Regions from separate parts of the Streptomyces sp. NA02950 genome, predicted to be linked through region 1. Evidence: riboswitches for the same ligand, from Rfam matches in the RefSeq annotation. Region 1 holds a riboswitch; each other region holds the start of a gene.
What was found. A riboswitch is a leader RNA that binds a small molecule or an ion and turns the genes downstream of it on or off. The one in region 1 is predicted to bind cobalamin.
Positions count from the first base shown of each region.

Region 2: linked by a shared signal. The riboswitch ahead of metE (5-methyltetrahydropteroyltriglutamate--homocysteine S-methyltransferase) and the one ahead of HUT19_RS28690 (prenyltransferase/squalene oxidase repeat-containing protein) in region 1 are both predicted to bind cobalamin.
Region 3: linked by a shared signal. The riboswitch ahead of cobN (cobaltochelatase subunit CobN) and the one ahead of HUT19_RS28690 (prenyltransferase/squalene oxidase repeat-containing protein) in region 1 are both predicted to bind cobalamin.

Region 1 covers NZ_CP054916.1:6,529,138-6,534,496, reverse strand. Annotated here, with positions in the region: gene HUT19_RS28700 (glycosyltransferase) at 1-89, opposite strand, end outside; gene HUT19_RS28695 (MBL fold metallo-hydrolase) at 400-1,458, shown strand; cobalamin riboswitch at 1,535-1,666, shown strand; gene HUT19_RS28690 (prenyltransferase/squalene oxidase repeat-containing protein) at 1,836-3,098, shown strand; gene HUT19_RS28685 (SCO2322 family protein) at 3,308-3,979, shown strand; partial or broken gene HUT19_RS28680 (energy-coupling factor transporter transmembrane component T) at 3,976-5,339, shown strand; gene HUT19_RS28675 (ABC transporter ATP-binding protein) at 5,336-5,359, shown strand, end outside.
Region 2 covers NZ_CP054916.1:8,672,952-8,678,310, forward strand. Annotated here, with positions in the region: gene HUT19_RS37220 (histidine phosphatase family protein) at 1-454, shown strand, start outside; gene metE (5-methyltetrahydropteroyltriglutamate--homocysteine S-methyltransferase) at 464-2,788, opposite strand; cobalamin riboswitch at 2,948-3,134, opposite strand; gene HUT19_RS37230 (GNAT family N-acetyltransferase) at 3,304-3,813, shown strand; gene HUT19_RS37235 (S1 family peptidase) at 3,918-5,246, shown strand.
Region 3 covers NZ_CP054916.1:1,051,915-1,057,273, forward strand. Annotated here, with positions in the region: gene HUT19_RS04180 (hypothetical protein) at 1-152, shown strand, start outside; gene cobN (cobaltochelatase subunit CobN) at 298-3,924, opposite strand; cobalamin riboswitch at 3,956-4,106, opposite strand; gene cobG (precorrin-3B synthase) at 4,165-5,359, shown strand, end outside.

The DNA of each region.
Region 1 (5,359 bases):
AGCTTCTGCTCGCGCAGGGATTCGTAAGTCTCGTCAATGTAATGATGGCCGCCGTTGTATACAGAGGTGATGACGCTGATCGTGGGCATGGGGCACTTCCTCTCCAAAAGGCCGGCGACGCGACCGTAAGAGATCACGATAACCAGCAATCACCAAAGAGGAGTCGGCGCAAGAAATCTGAAATGCCATCACTTTCTTTTCGGGAGGCGTGACCGATGCCGACGCGGCCGGAGAGACCGAGCCGCACGCGATGTCCGGGCGGGCCGGTGACGCGGCCGATCAATGACGGCCACTCGATGGCCGGTCGGCGCTGATCCGCCGCGGAGCGTCACACGAGAAATCTGACGGCTATTCAGTTCCGGTTTATAGTGGGCAATAGCCGATGACAGGGGGACGCGGATGACGGCGCGGACGACCGGAGCGGTGCGGGTGACCGACCACGGCGGCGGGGTCTGGAGCATCCCGGTGCCCATCCCCGACAACCCCCTCGGCCACACCCTGGTCCACCTCCTGGACACCGACCGCGGCCCGGTCCTCATCGACACCGGCTGGGACGACCCGACCGCCTGGGACACCCTCACCGCCGGGCTGGAGGCGTGCGGCACCTCCGTCACCGGCCTCCACGGCGTCCTCATCACCCACCACCACCCCGACCACCACGGGCTCTCCGCCCGGGTGCGGGAGGCGTCCGGCGCATGGATCGCCATGCACCCCGCCGACGCCACGCTCGTCCGCCGCACCCGCGACGCCGAGCCCGCCCGCCGGCTCGACTACCTCGCCGGAAAGCTGGCCGCGGCCGGAGCCCCCGAGGACCATCTGGCACCGCTGCACACCGCCCGCGCCGCCGGCCGCACCGGCACCTTCCCCGGGCAGCGGGCCGCCCTCCCCGACCGCGAGATCGCCCCCGGCGCCCTCCTCGGCCTGCCCGGCCGCCGGCTGCGCGCCGTCTGGACCCCGGGCCACACCCCCGGCCATGTCTGTCTGCACCTGGAGGAGCGGCACCCCGCGAACGCGCCCGGCCACGGCCGCCTCTTCTCCGGCGACCATCTGCTGCCCGGGATCAGCCCGCACATCGGCCTCTACGAGGACCCCGAGGACACCACCGTCACCGACCCCCTCGGGGACTACCTCGCCTCCCTCGAACGCGTCGCCGCCCTCGGCCCGGCCGAGGTGCTCCCCGCCCACCAGCACCCCTTCACCGACGCCCCGGCCCGGGTGCGCGCCCTCCGCCACCACCACGAGCAGCGCCTCACCGGCCTCCTCGCCCTGCTCACCACCCCGCTCACCCCCTGGCGGCTCGCCGAGGCCATGGAGTGGAACCGCCCCTGGGCCGAAATCCCCTACGCCTCCCGCAACATCGCCGTCTCGGAGGCCGAGGCCCATCTGCGCCATCTGGTCACCCGGGGCCGGGCCGAACCCGTCCCCGGCACCGACCCGGTCACCTACCGGGCCGTCTGAGCCCGCCGTTCCCGGAGCGCCCGATTCCGGACAGCCCGGAGAATCGGGGGCCGACCGGGCGGTTAAGGTATGCGGGAAAACTTCATCCGCGTCCGCTCGGGGGAAGCCGGTGGGAATCCGGCGCTGACCCGCAACCGTGACCGTGCGGCGCCGCCCCGTGCGCGCGCCGTGCCCAGCCGGAGTACCTGGCGGACGCACCGCAGGCTCCCGCCGCCGGACCACCGGCGGCGGCACCGTCGAGGTATGCGGAGCTGAGCCCGGTGCCGACGCGTCGCGGAGTCTCCGCGCGTGGCGGGTCCGCCGTGCGCGGCCACGCGTACGCCCGCCGTCCCCCACGTCGCCCGTCGCAGCGACTCTGACCGAGAGGCACCACAGCCATGATCGTACGCCGCAGCGTCGCGGCTCTGGCCGTCTCCGCCGCCCTGTGCGCGGCCGTCGCCCCCGCGGCCTCCGCCGATGGCAAGCCCGCCCCGAAGGCGTCCGGCTCCGCGCTGCCCAAGGGGCTCTACGGCGCCGAGGACCCCAAGTTCGACGGGGTGTGGCGGCAGTCGCTGGCGCTGCTCGCTCAGGACGCGGTGGACGTCACCCCGGCGAAGTCGGCGGTCGACTGGCTGGCCGGGCAGCAGTGCGAGGACGGCGGCTTCGCCGCGTACCGGGCCGACCCCGCCAAGGCGTGCGACCCGAAGAAGGGCGAGTTCAGCGACGCCACCGCCGCCGCCGTCCAGGCGCTGGCCGCGGTGGGCGGGCGCGCGAAGGCCGTCGAGAAGGGCATCGGCTGGCTGAAGCGGAACCAGAACGGGGACGGCGGCTGGGGCATGAACCCCGGCGGCCCCAGCGACGCCAACTCCACCTCGGCCGCCATCGGCGCCTTCGCCGCCACGAGTGTGGACCCGGCCGAGGTCACCTCCGCCGAGAGCGGCAAGACCCCGTACGACGCGCTGCTCGGCCTCCAGTTGGGGTGCGACGCCAAGGCGGACGAGCGCGGGGCGTTCGCATACCAGAAGGACAAGGGCGAACCGGCCGCCAACGACCTGGCCACCGCGAGCGCCGCGCTGGCCGTACGGGGCAGCGGCTTCGTCCCGGACACCGAGGGCAGGGCGAACAACGGCAAGCCCAAGCCGCCGGCCTGCGGGAGCGGCGCCGAGGACCGCACCCCGGAGCAGGCCGCCGAGGGCGCCGCCGCGTACCTCTCGACGACCATGGCCGGACACGGCGGCCACCTGCTGTCCGCCATGCCCGGCGCCAAGAACCAGCCCGACGTCGGCGGCACCGCGGACGCGATCGTGGCGCTCTCCGCGGGCGGCCACCGCGCGGCCGCGGCCAAGCCGCTGGCCTGGCTCCGGAGCAAGGACGGCGGCGCGGCGGCCTGGGCCAAGGGCAACCCGGGCGCGCTGGCCAAGCTGGTGCTCGCGGCCCACGCCGCCGGGGCCGACCCGCGCGACTTCGGCGGCACCGACCTCGTTCAGCGGCTCAACGCCACCGGCCCGAAGCCGCAGGCCGCGTCGGGCCCGGAGGCGTCCGCCAAGAGCAAGGACGAGAAGGACGACAGCAACAGCGTCTGGTGGATCGTGGGCATCTGCGCGGTGGCCGGTATGGGCATCGGCTTCCTGCTCAGCGGCCGGAAGAAGCAGCGGGTCTGATGCGGACAGCGCCCTGCGCCGCCCCGCCCTTCCGCGCCCGGTGGGCCGCCCGGCCCCTCCGGCGGCCCGCCGCATGGGCCGAGGCTCCCCGCGACGCGGGGCCGTCAGCCGCGCGGGACGAGGCGGGCGCCCTCCCGTGCGCCGAGCGCGAAGTGGCCCGCCCCGCCGGGCGCGGGCCGTGGCGGACCGGAAAGGTACGGCGGGCGGGGGTGTCGCGCCTGGCCTCCGCCGTGGTGGCCGTCCTGGCCGGGCTGCTGGTGCCGGTGGTCGGGGCGGCTCCGGCGCAGGCCGGGTCGGGTTATCGCTACTGGTCGTTCTGGGAGCGCGAGGCCGACGCCACGAACTGGACGTACGCCACCCAGGGGCCCTCGGTGGCACGGCCCGGCGACGGCGACACGATCGGCTTCCGGTTCGCCGTCAGCGAGGACTCCCGGAACGCCGTCCAGCCGCGCGGCACCGCCGACTTCAACAGCATCTGCGCCGACACCCCGGCCAAGGACGGCAGCAAGCGGATCGCGGTGATCATCGACTTCGGCACGGCCGAGGACGCGCCCGGCGGTGACACCCCGCCCAAGAAGGCCCGTACCCACTGCGCCCGGATCGATGAGCGGGCCACCGCCGGGGAGGTGCTGGCCGCCGTCGCGAAGCCGCTGCGCTACAACTCCGCCGCGCTGCTGTGCGCCATCGCCGGATACCCGTCCTCGGGCTGCGGCGAGAAGACCGGCTCAAGCGGTGCGGGCGCCAAGGCCGGGGCCGACAAGGGCGGCACGAGCGGGGACGGTGGCGACGGCGGTCCGTCGGCCGGACTGATCGGTGGGATCGCGGCCGTCGTCGTCCTCGGGGCCGCGGGCGTCCGGCAGGCGCGACGCCGCCGCACATGAGCACCACGCCCCCGCGCACCACCCGCGGTCCGGGCGCCGGTTCCGGCCGGGCCCGGGACCGCGACCCCGGGCTTGCCGCCCGCCTGACCGCCCGCCTGCGCCCGCCCGCCGCCACCCGCGGCGGCGCGCTGCACGCGGGCGCCTGGTGGCTGTGGGCCCTGGGGCTGGCCACGGCCGCGTCCCGCACCACCAATCCGCTGCTGCTCGGACTGGTGATCGCGGTCGCGGGCCATGTGGTCGCGGCGCGCCGCACCGACGCGCCCTGGGCCCGCTCGTACACCGCCTTCCTGAAGCTGGGGCTGGTGGTGCTGACGATCCGGTTGTTCTTCGCGGTGTTCCTGGGCTCGCCGATCCCCGGCACCCGGGTGGTGTTCACCCTTCCCGAAGTCCCGCTCCCCGACTGGGCGCGGGGGGTGCGGATCGGAGGCCGGGTCACCGCCGAGGGGCTGGTGTTCGCTGCGACGGACTCAAGCTGGCCACCCTCCTGATCTGTGTCGGCGCGGCCAACGCGCTGGCCAGTCCGGCCCGGCTGCTCAAGTCCCTGCCCGGTGCGCTGTACGAGGCCGGGGTGGCGATCGTGGTGGCGATGACCTTCGCGCCCCGGCTGGTGTCCGACGTCCAGCGGCTGCGCGCCGCCCGCCGGCTGCGCGGCCGCCCCGACCGCGGGATCCGCGCCCTGCTCCAGGTCGGACTTCCGGTGCTGGAGGGCGCGCTGGAGCGGTCGGTGGCGCTGGCGGCGGCCATGGACGCGCGCGGCTACGGCCGTACCGCGCGGGTGCCACCGGCCGTACGGCGCGTCACCACGGCCCTGACGCTGGGCGGGCTGCTCGGTGTGTGCTGCGGAACGTACGGACTGCTGGCGGCCGAAGGCGCGGGCTACGGGCTGCCGTTGCTGCTCGCGGGGCTCGCCGCCGCGCTCGGCGGACTGTGGCTGGGCGGCCGCCGCTCGGTGCGCACCCGCTACCGGCCGGACCGGTGGGGGGTACGGGCGTGGCTGGTGTCGGGCTCGGGCGCGGCGGCCGCGGCGGCGATGATCTGGGCCGCGTCTTACGCGCCGCGGGCGCTGCAACCGCCCGCCGTCCCGCTCACCGCGCCGACCCTGCCGCTGTGGCCCGCGGCCGGGGTACTGCTCGGGCTGCTCCCGGCGTTCGTGGCCCCCGCGCCCCCGGGACGGACGCCGGAGCCGACGGCGGAACCGGGACCAGAATCCGGACCGGGGCCGGGGCCGGAACCGGGACCGGCCGTGCCCGGCCCGCGCCCCGACCGGCCCGCCGCCGACCGCCCGGCCGCGGAGCGGCGGCCCCACGACGCCCGGCCGGACGGCCGACCCGACGCAGATTCCGAGGAGGTCACACCGTGATCCGCTTCGAGCAGGTGTCC
Region 2 (5,359 bases), 2.1 Mb from region 1:
CCTGCCGCACCATGACACCGGCCTCACCGCCCCCTCCGAACGCTGCCGCGGCACCGCACGGGCGCTGGGCCTGGACGCCGAGGTGACGGAGGGGCTGCGCGATCTGGACGTGGGCCGCTGGCGGGGCCGCTCGCTGGACGAGGTCGGCCGCCGGGCACCGGAGGAGGTGGCCGCCTGGCTGGCCGATCCGGCGGCGGCCCCGCACGGCGGCGAATCACTGCTGGAACTGCTGGAACGGGTCGGTGCCTGGCTGGAGGGCCGGGCCGGGAGCGAGGAGAGGGTACTCGCCGTCGCGGACCCCGCGGTGGTCCGGGCGGCGCTGGTGCACGCCCTCGGCGTCCCCGCCCGGACCTTCTGGCGGCTCGACGCCGCCCCGCTGACCGCCACCGAGCTCAGCGGCCGCTCGGGGCGCTGGAACCTGCGCTGCGGGCGGCCGCTGACGGCGGCGGAGTGAGCGGAGACCTCAGCCGGTGCCGCCGGGCAGCGCGGCCCGCACCTCCCGGGCGGCGGCCACCAGGTTCTCCAGCGAGGCCCTGACCTCCGGCCAGCCGCGCGTCTTCAGCCCGCAGTCCGGGTTGACCCACAGCCGCTCGGCCGGAATGGCCTCGAGCCCCCTGCGCAGCAGGGCGGCCGCCTCGTCGGCCCCCGGCACCCGCGGGGAGTGGATGTCGTAGACCCCGGGGCCGACCTCGCGCGGATACCCGGCCCCGGCCAGCTCCCCGGCCACCTGCATATGCGAGCGCGCCGCCTCCAGGCTGATCACATCGGCGTCGAGGTCGTCGATGGCCTGGAGGATGTCGCCGAACTCGGCGTAGCACATATGGGTGTGGATCTGGGTGTCCGGGCGCACACCGGAGGTGGTGAGCCGGAACGCCTCCGTCGCCCAGGCCAGATAGCCGGGGCGGTCGGCGGCACGCAGCGGCAGGGTCTCGCGCAGCGCGGGCTCGTCGACCTGGATGACCGGGGTCCCGGCCGCCTCCAGATCGGCCACCTCGTCGCGCAGGGCGAGCGCCACCTGCCGGACGGTCTCCGCGCGCGGCTGGTCGTCGCGGACGAAGGACCAGGCCAGCATGGTGACCGGGCCGGTGAGCATCCCCTTGACCGGGCGGTCGGTGAGCGACTGGGCGTACGCGGTCCAGCGGACCGTCATCGGGTCGGGGCGGGAGATGTCCCCGGCCAGGATCGGCGGGCGGACATAGCGGGTGCCGTACGACTGGACCCAGCCCGACCGGGTGGCCAGATAGCCCGAGAGCCTTTCGGCGAAGTACTGCACCATGTCGTTGCGCTCGGGCTCGCCGTGCACCAGGACGTCGATCCCCGCCTTCTCCTGGAAGGCGACCACCTCCCGGATCTCGGCCCCGACCCGCTCCTCGTACCCGGCGGTGTCCAGCCGCCCGGCCCGCAGCCCGGCGCGGGCGGTGCGCAGTTCGTCCGTCTGCGGGAAGGAGCCGATGGTCGTGGTCGGCAGCAGGGGCAGCCGCAGCCGGGCGCGCTGGGCGGCGGCCCGTTCGGCGTACGGCAGCGAGCGGCGCGCGTCGGCCGCGGTGACGGCGGCGGTGCGGGACCGTACGGCGGGGTCGCGGGTCAGCGCGGACCCGGCCCGGGAGGTCAGATCGGCGCGGTTGGCGGCGAGCTGTGCGGCGATGGTGTGCGTACCCTCGGCCAGCCCCCGGGCCAGAGTGGCGATCTCGGCGGTCTTCTGACGGGCGAACGCAAGCCAGCGCGCGATCTGCGGATCCACCTCGCGCTCGGCCCTGGCGTCCAGCGGAACGTGCAGCAGCGAGCAGGACGCGGACACATCCACCCGGTCGGCGAGGCCCAGCAGCGTACCCAGGGTGGACAGCGAGGCGGCCAGATCGTTGATCCACACATTGCGGCCGTCCACCACCCCGGCGACCAGCCGCTTGCCGGGCAGCCCGCCCACCGCGGCGAGATCGTCGACCTGGGCGGCGGCCGGTCCGGTGAAGTCCAGCGCCAACCCCTCGACCGGTGCCTTGGCGAGCACCGGCAGGGCCTCGCCGAGCCGGCCGAAGTACGAGGCGACCAGCAGCCGGGGCCGGTCGGTCAGGGCGCCCAGCTCACGGTAGGCGCGGGCGGCGGCATTGAGCTCGGCCGGGGTGCGGTCCTGGACCAGCGCGGGTTCGTCCAGCTGGACCCAGGTGGCACCGGCCGCCCGCAGGTCGGCCAGCACCTCCGCGTACACCGGGATCAGCCGGTCCAGCAGGGTGAGCGGTGCGAACGAGGGGTCTACCCCTGGCGCGGGCTTGGCCAGCAGCAGATAGCTGACCGGGCCGACCAGCACCGGGCGCGCGGTGTGGCCGAGCGCGAGGGCCTCCCGCAACTCGGCCGCCTGCCGGGCGGAGTCGGCGCGGAAGACGGTGTCCGGCCCCAGCTCCGGCACCAGATAGTGGTAGTTGGTGTCGAACCACTTGGTCATCTCCAGGGGCGCCACCTCACTGGTGCCGCGTGCCATGGCGAAGTAGCCGTCCAGCGGGTCGGCATCGACGGCGGCGCGGTGCCGGTCCGGCACGGCGCCCACCATCACGCTGGTGTCCAGCACATGGTCGTACAGCGAGAAGTCACCGGTGGGCACCTCGTGCACCCCGTCGTCGGCGAGCTGCCGCCAGTTGGCGCGGCGCAGCTCGGCGGCGGTCCGGCGGAGCTCCCCGGCGGTGACCCGCCCCTTCCAGTACCCCTCGACCGCCTTCTTCAGTTCCCGGTTCGCCCCCTGGCGGGGATAGCCGTACACGGTCGCCGTGGCGGCCGTGGCCGCGGACTCGGTTGTCACGGAACTCTCCTTCGCGAGCACTCGTCATGGGTCCCGGGACCGGGCCGAGGGTGCGAGGGGAAGGCGAGGACGGCGTGACACCGAAGGTGCCCGCACGCGCCGCCGACCCGCCCTCGAGGTCACCGAGACATCCGCGCGCGGCCGTCCGCGCACGGGCAGTGGCAGGTCTTCGGACTCACGGGCGCGCCTCGGCCGATTCCGAGCCACCTACTGGCCGTCGCTTCCCAGACCCGGCCGGGCCCAGTGCGTATGACGGCGGTCGTTCCCGCTCACCGCTGCGGGGCAGTCCCGGATTCCCACCGGGTTCCCTCTTACGACGCGCCTGCCTGGCGGACAGGGCGAACCAGCTGCACCACCCAGCCTAGGCGCTCGGCGCGGCCGGGGGAAACGGGGCCGCCGGCGAAGGAGTTCGCTCCAGCACAATGTTCCCGGCAAGCCGTCGCCACCGATGTCGGAAAAGCGATGTCGGAAGAGCGATGTCAGAAGACGGATGTCAGTAGAGGGAGCTGAACCGCATGTCCCAGGTACGCCGGGCCCATGTCTCCGACCACCGCGCCATCGTGGAGCGCATCCAGACGTGGTGGGGCGACTCGCGCAGCCCCGAACAGGCCCGTGAACTGTCCCTGTTGCTGCCCAAGCTGTTCCTTCAGTTCTTCTCCGGCACCAGCCTGGTCCGGGAGAACGCGGACGGTACCGTCGCCGCCTTCCTGGTCGGCTTCTACTCCGCCGACAATGAGGACGAGGCGTACATCCACTTCGTGGGCGTGGACCCGGCGTTGCGCGGCCGGGGCGTGGCCCGCGGTCTGTACACCGAGTTCTTCCGGCGCGCCGCCGCGGCGGGCCGCGGCGAGGTCCGTGCCATCACCTCCCCGCGGAACACCGGCTCCATCGCCTTCCACCGCGCCATGGGCTTCGCCCTGGAGCCGGGCGACCGCGAGGTCGACGGCCTGCCCGTGCAGGGCGACTACGACGGTCCGGGGCAGCACCGGGTCTGCTTCCGCCGGCCGATCACGCTCACGAAGTGAGCATCCCGCGCTCGCGGTGAGCGCCACGCCGGTCCGGCCCGTATAGGGGGAGGGTCCTCGCCGTCCGGGGCCCGGGGCCGGATCGACGTGAAGGAGGCAGGGTGGTGAAGCACACGCGGCGACGCGTGCGCCGTGGCGTACGGTTCGCGGCCGTCGGGGCATTGGTGGCCGGCGGTCTGATGGTCTCGCAGTCCGTGTCGAGCGGATCGGTCCAGGGGGCGGCGGGAGGCGATGCGCCGAGGGTCCTGGGGGACCGGAACGCGGGACTCGGCGGCCGGCTGGAGACCACGCTCGGCGCCTCCCGTACGGCCGGGAGCTGGCTCGGCCCCGACGGGCGCACGGTCGTCGCGGTGACCGACGCGAAGGCCGCCGCCGAGGTCACCCGGGCCGGGGCGAAGCCCAAGCAGGTGCGGTACAGCATGAAGCAGCTGGACTCCGCGGCACGGACGCTGCGCGCCGCGCCCCGGGTGGCCGGGACCGCGTGGATGGTGGACCCCACCTCCAACAAGGTGGTGGTGCTCGGCGACAGCACCGTCTCCACCGACCGCTGGTCACGGATGAAGGGCGTCGCCGCGCGGGCGGGCGGAGAGGTGCGCATGGAGCGCACCACGGGCGCCTTCACCCTCAGAACCAGCGGCGCCGCGCCGATCTTCGCCAGCGGCAGCCGCTGTTCGGCCGGGTTCAACGTCACCGACGGACAGAACGGCTACATCCTGACGGCCGGACACTGCGGCCCCAACGGCACCAACTGGTTCACCGACAGCACGGGGAGGACCAGCATCGGCACCACCGTCCAGAGCAGCTTCCCCGGCAATGACTTCTCCCTGGTCCGCTACGACAACCGCGCCCTGGACCAGAGCGGTGTGGTCGACGTCGGCGGCGGCCGGACGGTGCGCATCACCGGGGTCGCCGATCCCGTCGTGGGCCAGGAGGTGTTCCGCAGCGGCAGCACCTCCGGACTCCGCTCCGGCAAGGTGACCGGGCTGAACGCCACCGTCAACTACCCCGAGGGCACCGTCAGCGGCCTCATCCGCACCACCGTGTGCGCCGAACCCGGCGACAGCGGGGGGCCGCTGCTCGCCCGGGGCGTGGCACTCGGGGTCACCTCCGGCGGCAGCGGCGACTGCGACCAGGGTGGAGTGACGTTTTTCCAGCCCGTCACCAAGGCGCTCACCGCTCTCGGCGTGACCATCCCGGGCACCAAGTCCGGCGGCGCTACGGCGAACGGCGCCCCCGTCGGCAGCCCGGCCGCCCCCGGCAACACCGGGACCGAGGACCGCTCCCTGTTCGTCGACGGTGTGGTGAACCGCTTCCGGGACCTCGGCCCCGGTGCGCTGATCATCGGCGCCGGTCTGGTGGGGCTGCTGTCCACCCTGACCATCCGGCCCGGCCGGCGCCGCCGTTATCCCGACCACTACTCCACCGGCTGGTGATTCCGCGGATCCCGCAGACCGGGGCGGCGGCGCGCTCGAGGCATCCCGCGAACGATCCGCCGTGAGCGCACCGTCGTCCCTTCCCCTCCCGTCGCCCCCTCCTCCCGCTGCCC
Region 3 (5,359 bases), 5.5 Mb from region 1:
CATCCGTACCGATCTATGCGGCGCTGGTCGAGCGGTGGGCGTCCGCGGGCCGGGCGATCCCCGGGCGCTACGACCGCGAGTGGGCCGAGTTGGTCAACTGCCCGCCCTGGCCGGACCGGGTCCGTGCGGCCGCCCGGCCGTCGGGCAACTGAGCCACCCCGGGCGCACCGCCCCGGGCCGCATCCGCCGCACGGCGGGGGCCGGTCCCCGTGAACCGGCCCCCGCCGTGCCTGACGCGGTCCCGCCGGGCACCCCCGCGGTCCTCCGCGGACACGGCTCGGCCGCCCCGCGCACGGCTCAGTCGTCGCCGCCCTCGAGACCGCCCTCGGTCTCGAGGTAGAGCTCGCGCACCCGCTCCAGCACCTCCGGGTCGGGCTCCGCCCACAGGCCGCGGCTCTCGGCCTCGAGCAGCCGCTCGGCCATGCCGTGCAGCGCCCAGGGGTTGGCCTCCTCCAGGAAGGCGCGGTTCTCCGGGTCGAGCAGATAGCTCTGCGCCAGCTTGTCGTACATCCAGTCGGCGACCACCCCGGTGGTGGCGTCGTAGCCGAAGAGGTAGTCGACGGTCGCGGCCAGTTCGAACGCACCCTTGTAGCCGTGCCGGCGCATCGCTTCGATCCAGCGGGGGTTGACCACCCGGGCGCGGAAGACCCGGGACGTCTCCTCGTGGAGGGTGCGGGTACGGACCGTCTCGGGACGGGTGGAGTCGCCGATGTACGCGGCGGGCGCGCTGCCCTTGAGCGCGCGCACGGTGGCCACCATGCCGCCGTGGTACTGGAAGTAGTCGTCGGAGTCGGCGATGTCGTGCTCGCGGGTGTCGGTGTTCTTCGCCGCGACCGCGATCCGGCGGTAGGCGCTCTCCATCTCCTCGCGGGCCGGACGCCCTTCCAGCCCGCGCCCGTAGGCGTAGCCGCCCCACACCGTGTACACCTCGGCGAGGTCGGCGTCGGTGCGCCAGTCACGGCTGTCGATCAGCTGGAGCAGCCCGGCCCCGTAGGTGCCGGGGCGGGAGCCGAAGATACGGGTGGTGGCGCGGCGCTCGTCGCCGTGGGTCGCGAGGTCGGCCCGGGTGTGTGCCCGTACGTAGTTGTCCTCGTCGGCCTCGTCGAGGGAGGCGGCGAGCCGGACGGCGTCGTCCAGCAGCCCGACCACATGCGGGAAGGCGTCCCGGAAGAAGCCGCTGATGCGCAGGGTGACATCGATCCGCGGACGGCCCAGCTGCTCGATCGCGACGGGCTCGAGCCCGGTCACCCGCCGCGAGGCGTCGTCCCACACCGGGCGGATGCCCAGCAGCGCCAGCGCCTCGGCCACGTCGTCGCCGGAGGTGCGCATCGCGCTCGTGCCCCACAGCGACAGCCCGACGGAGGTCGGCCACTGGCCGTCGTTGTCGGCGCGGTAGCGCTCCAGGAGCGAGTCGGCGAGCGCCTGGCCGGTCTCCCAGGCCAGTCGGCTGGGCACGGCCTTGGGGTCGACGGAGTAGAAGTTGCGGCCGGTCGGCAGCACATTGACCAGGCCGCGCAGCGGGGAGCCGGACGGGCCCGCCGGGACGAAGCCGCCGCCGAGCGCGTGCACGGCGTGGTCGATCTCGTCGGTGGTGGCGGCCAGCCTGGGCACCACCTCGCGGGCGGCGAAGTCGAGGATCGGGGTGACCGCGGCGCGCTGCTCGTCGGGCAGTCCGAGGACAGCCTTCTCGACCGCGTCCGGGGCCCAGTCCGCGTCCTCCATCGCCTGGACCAGCGCCCGGGCGCGCTCCTCGGCCTCGTCCGCACCGGTGCGGGTGGCGGCTGCCTCGTCCAGGCCGAGCGCCTCGCGCAGCCCGGGGAGCGCCGTGGTGCCGCCCCAGATCTGGCGGGCGCGCAGGATGGCCAGCACCAGGTTGACGCGCTCGGGGCCGGTCGGGGCGGAGCCGAGGACATGCAGGCCGTCGCGGATCTGGGCGTCCTTGACCTCGCACAGCCAGCCGTCGACATGGAGCAGGAAGTCGTCGAAGCCGTCGTCGTCGGGGCGGTCCTCGAGCCCGAGGTCGTGGTCCAGCTTGGCGGCCTGGATCAGGGTCCAGATCTGGGCGCGGATGGCGGGCAGCTTGGCCGGGTCCATCGAGGAGATGGCGGCGTACTCGTCGAGCAGCTGCTCCAGGCGCGCGATGTCGCCGTAGGAGTCGGCGCGGGCCATCGGCGGCACCAGATGGTCGACCAGGGTCGCGTGGACCCGGCGCTTGGCCTGGGTGCCCTCGCCCGGGTCGTTCACCAGGAACGGGTAGATCAGCGGCAGATCGCCGAGTGCGGCGTCGGGGCCGCAGGCGGCGGACAGGCCCGCGTTCTTCCCCGGCAGCCACTCCAGGTTGCCGTGCTTGCCCAGGTGCACCATGGCGTCGGCGCCGAAGCCGCCGTCGGCCCGCGGGGTGGCCATCCACCGATAGGCGGCCAGGTAGTGGTGGGAGGGCGGCAGATCGGGGTCGTGGTAGATGGCGATGGGGTTCTCGCCGAAGCCGCGCGGCGGCTGGATGACGATCAGGAGGTTGCCGTGACGCAGCGCGGCCAGGACGATGTCGCCGTCCGGGTTGCGGCTGGTGTCGACGAACATCTCGCCGGGCGGCGGGCCCCAGTGCTCCTCGACCGCGTCGCGCAGCTCCTTGGGCAGGGTGGCGTACCAGCGGCGGTAGTCGGCGGCGGGGACGCGGACCGGATTGGCGGCGAGCTGCTCCTCGGTCAGCCACTCCTGGTCGTGGCCGCCCGCGTCGATGAGGGCGCGGATCAGTTCGTCGCCGTCACCGGAGATCAGGCCCGGGACGGCGTCCGGCCCTTCCTCGGGGCCGAGGTCGTACCCCTCGGCCCGCAGCCGCCGCAGCAGGGCGACGGCGCTGGCGGGGGTGTCGAGGCCGACGGCGTTGCCGATCCGGGAGTGCTTGGTCGGGTAGGCGGAGAGCACCAGCGCAAGGCGCTTGTCGGCCGCGGGTATGTGGCGCAGCCGGGCGTGTCGTACCGCGATTCCGGCGACACGCGCGGCGCGCTCGGGGTCGGCGGCGTAGACCGGCAGGCCGTCCTCGTCGACCTCCTTGAAGGAGAACGGGACGGTGATCAGGCGGCCGTCGAACTCGGGGACGGCGACCTGGGTCGCGGCGTCCAGCGGTGAGAGCCCCTCGTCGTTCTCCTCCCAGGCGGTGCGCGAACCGGTCAGGCACAGCGCCTGGAGCACGGGGACGTCGAGCCCGGCGAGCGCGCCCGCGTCCCACGCCTCGTCGTCGCCGCCGGCGGAGGCGTCGGCGGGCCGGGTGCCGCCGGCCGCGAGCACGGTGGTGACGACCGCGTCGGCCGCGCCGAGGGCCTCGATCAGCTCGGTCTCGGGGGCGCGCAGCGAGGCGACGAACAGCGGGAGCGGGCGGCCCCCGGCATCCTCCACGGCCTGGCACAGGGCTTCGACGAAGGCCGTGTTGCCGCTCATGTGGTGCGCGCGGTAGTAGAGCACCGCGATGGTGGGGCCGGTGGCCGTGCGCGCGGTGCGCTCCAGCGGGCCCCAGGTGGGCGCGGGTGCGGGCGGTTCGAAGCCATGGCCGGTGAGCAGCACGGTGTCGGAGAGGAATCGGGCCAGCTGGGCCAGGTTGCCGGGGCCGCCGTGGGCGAGGTAGGCGTGGGCCTCGGCGGCGATGCCGACCGGGACCGTGGACGCCTCCATGAGCTGGGCGTCGGGGGCCTGTTCACCGGTGAGGACAACGACGGGGCGGTCGCCCGCGAGCAGGGTGTCGAGCCCCTCCTGCCAGGCGCGGACGCCGCCGAGCAGCCGTACGACGACGAGCTCGACGCCCTCGAGAAGGCCGGGAAGGTCGTCGAGGGCGAGCCGGGCCGGGTTGGCCAGGCGGTACGGCACCGGGCCCGTGGCGGCACGGGCACTGAGCAGGTCGGTGTCGGACGTCGACAGCAGCAGAATCATGGCTCAGCGCCTTCCTCGGGGTCCGCGCCCCGGGCGGGTTGAAGACGGCGGGAGTTCCTGGCTCGCGCGGCTGCTGCCGTGCTCACAGTGGCGGGACCGCGCCGGAATCGCACCGGCTTCCTCCCCTGACGCCGTCAGTTGCGTCCGGCGGGCCGGGACGACCCGCCGCAGAGCATAGTAAGCGTTGCTGACCTGCCACGGGACGGAGAGGGCCGGGGAATCGTCGGTATGCTCGCGGCCATGCCCCTCCCCCCGACAACCGTCCCACCTGGGGATCAAACGCCCGCCGCCGGTGTCCGGGCCCGCTCCGCCGGGGACCGCGCGGTCTCCGCGGACCGCGGTGGGCGCGATGACGCATGCCCCGGCGCACTGCGGCTTCACCCGGCGCACGATGGCGCACTGGCCCGTGTCCGGCTGCCCGGCGGCCTGTTGACGGGACGTCAGGCCGACGTGCTGGCGGGGGTGGCGGAGGAGCTGGGCGACGGCCGGATGGACCTCACCTCACGGGGGAATCTCCAGCTGCGGGGCCTGGCCGCGGAGTGCGGCGCGCCGCTGGCGGAGCGGCTGCGGACGGCCGGACTGCTGCCGTCGGACGCACATGACCGGGTGCGCAACATCGTGGCGTCACCGCTGAGCGGCCTGGACGGCACCGGGTACGCCGATGTGCCCGGGTGGGCACGGGAGTTGGACGCGCTGCTGTGTGCGGCAGGGCCCGGCGAGTCGACGGAACCGACGGGATTGTCGGGATTGTCGGGGCGGTTTCTGTTCGCGCTGGACGACGGCCGGGGCGATGTGGCCGCACTGGGCGCGGATGTGACATTGATCGCAACACCGGACGGCGGGGCCGTGCTGCGGATGGGACCCGCAGGCCCCGCGGGTGGGACCGGCCCCGTGGTGCGGGTCGCGGTGGCCGGGGACGCGCCGCGCGCCGCCGCGCTGGCGGCCCTGGAATTCCTGACGCGAGCGGAGGAAAGCGGCATCCGGGCCTGGCGGGTGCCGGAGCTCCCACGGCAACACGCCGTGACGGCCGAGGGATTGGCGGCGCGACTCGCCGACGCGGGCATCGCACTCGGACCGGCCACGGGCATCGCACTCGGACCGGCCACGGGCGTCGTCGCCGGACCGGACACGGTAACCGGCGTCGGACCGGACACGGGACACGGCCCACCCGCGCCGGGCCCGGTCGGGCCCCCCGCACCGGGGCCGGTGGCCGGGCCGGACGGACGCCACGCGGTGTCCGTGGCCGTACCGCTCGGCCGGATGAGCGCCGCGCAGTGGCGGCTGCTCGCCGCGCTCGCCTCCCGGGGCGGGTCGGATGAGCTGCGTGTGACACCCTGGCGCGGCGTGGTGCTCCCGGGGTTCACCCCGGAGGGCGGCCGGGCCGCGGCGGCCGAACTCGCCGAAGCCGGGCTGGTGACCGACCCGGACTCACCGT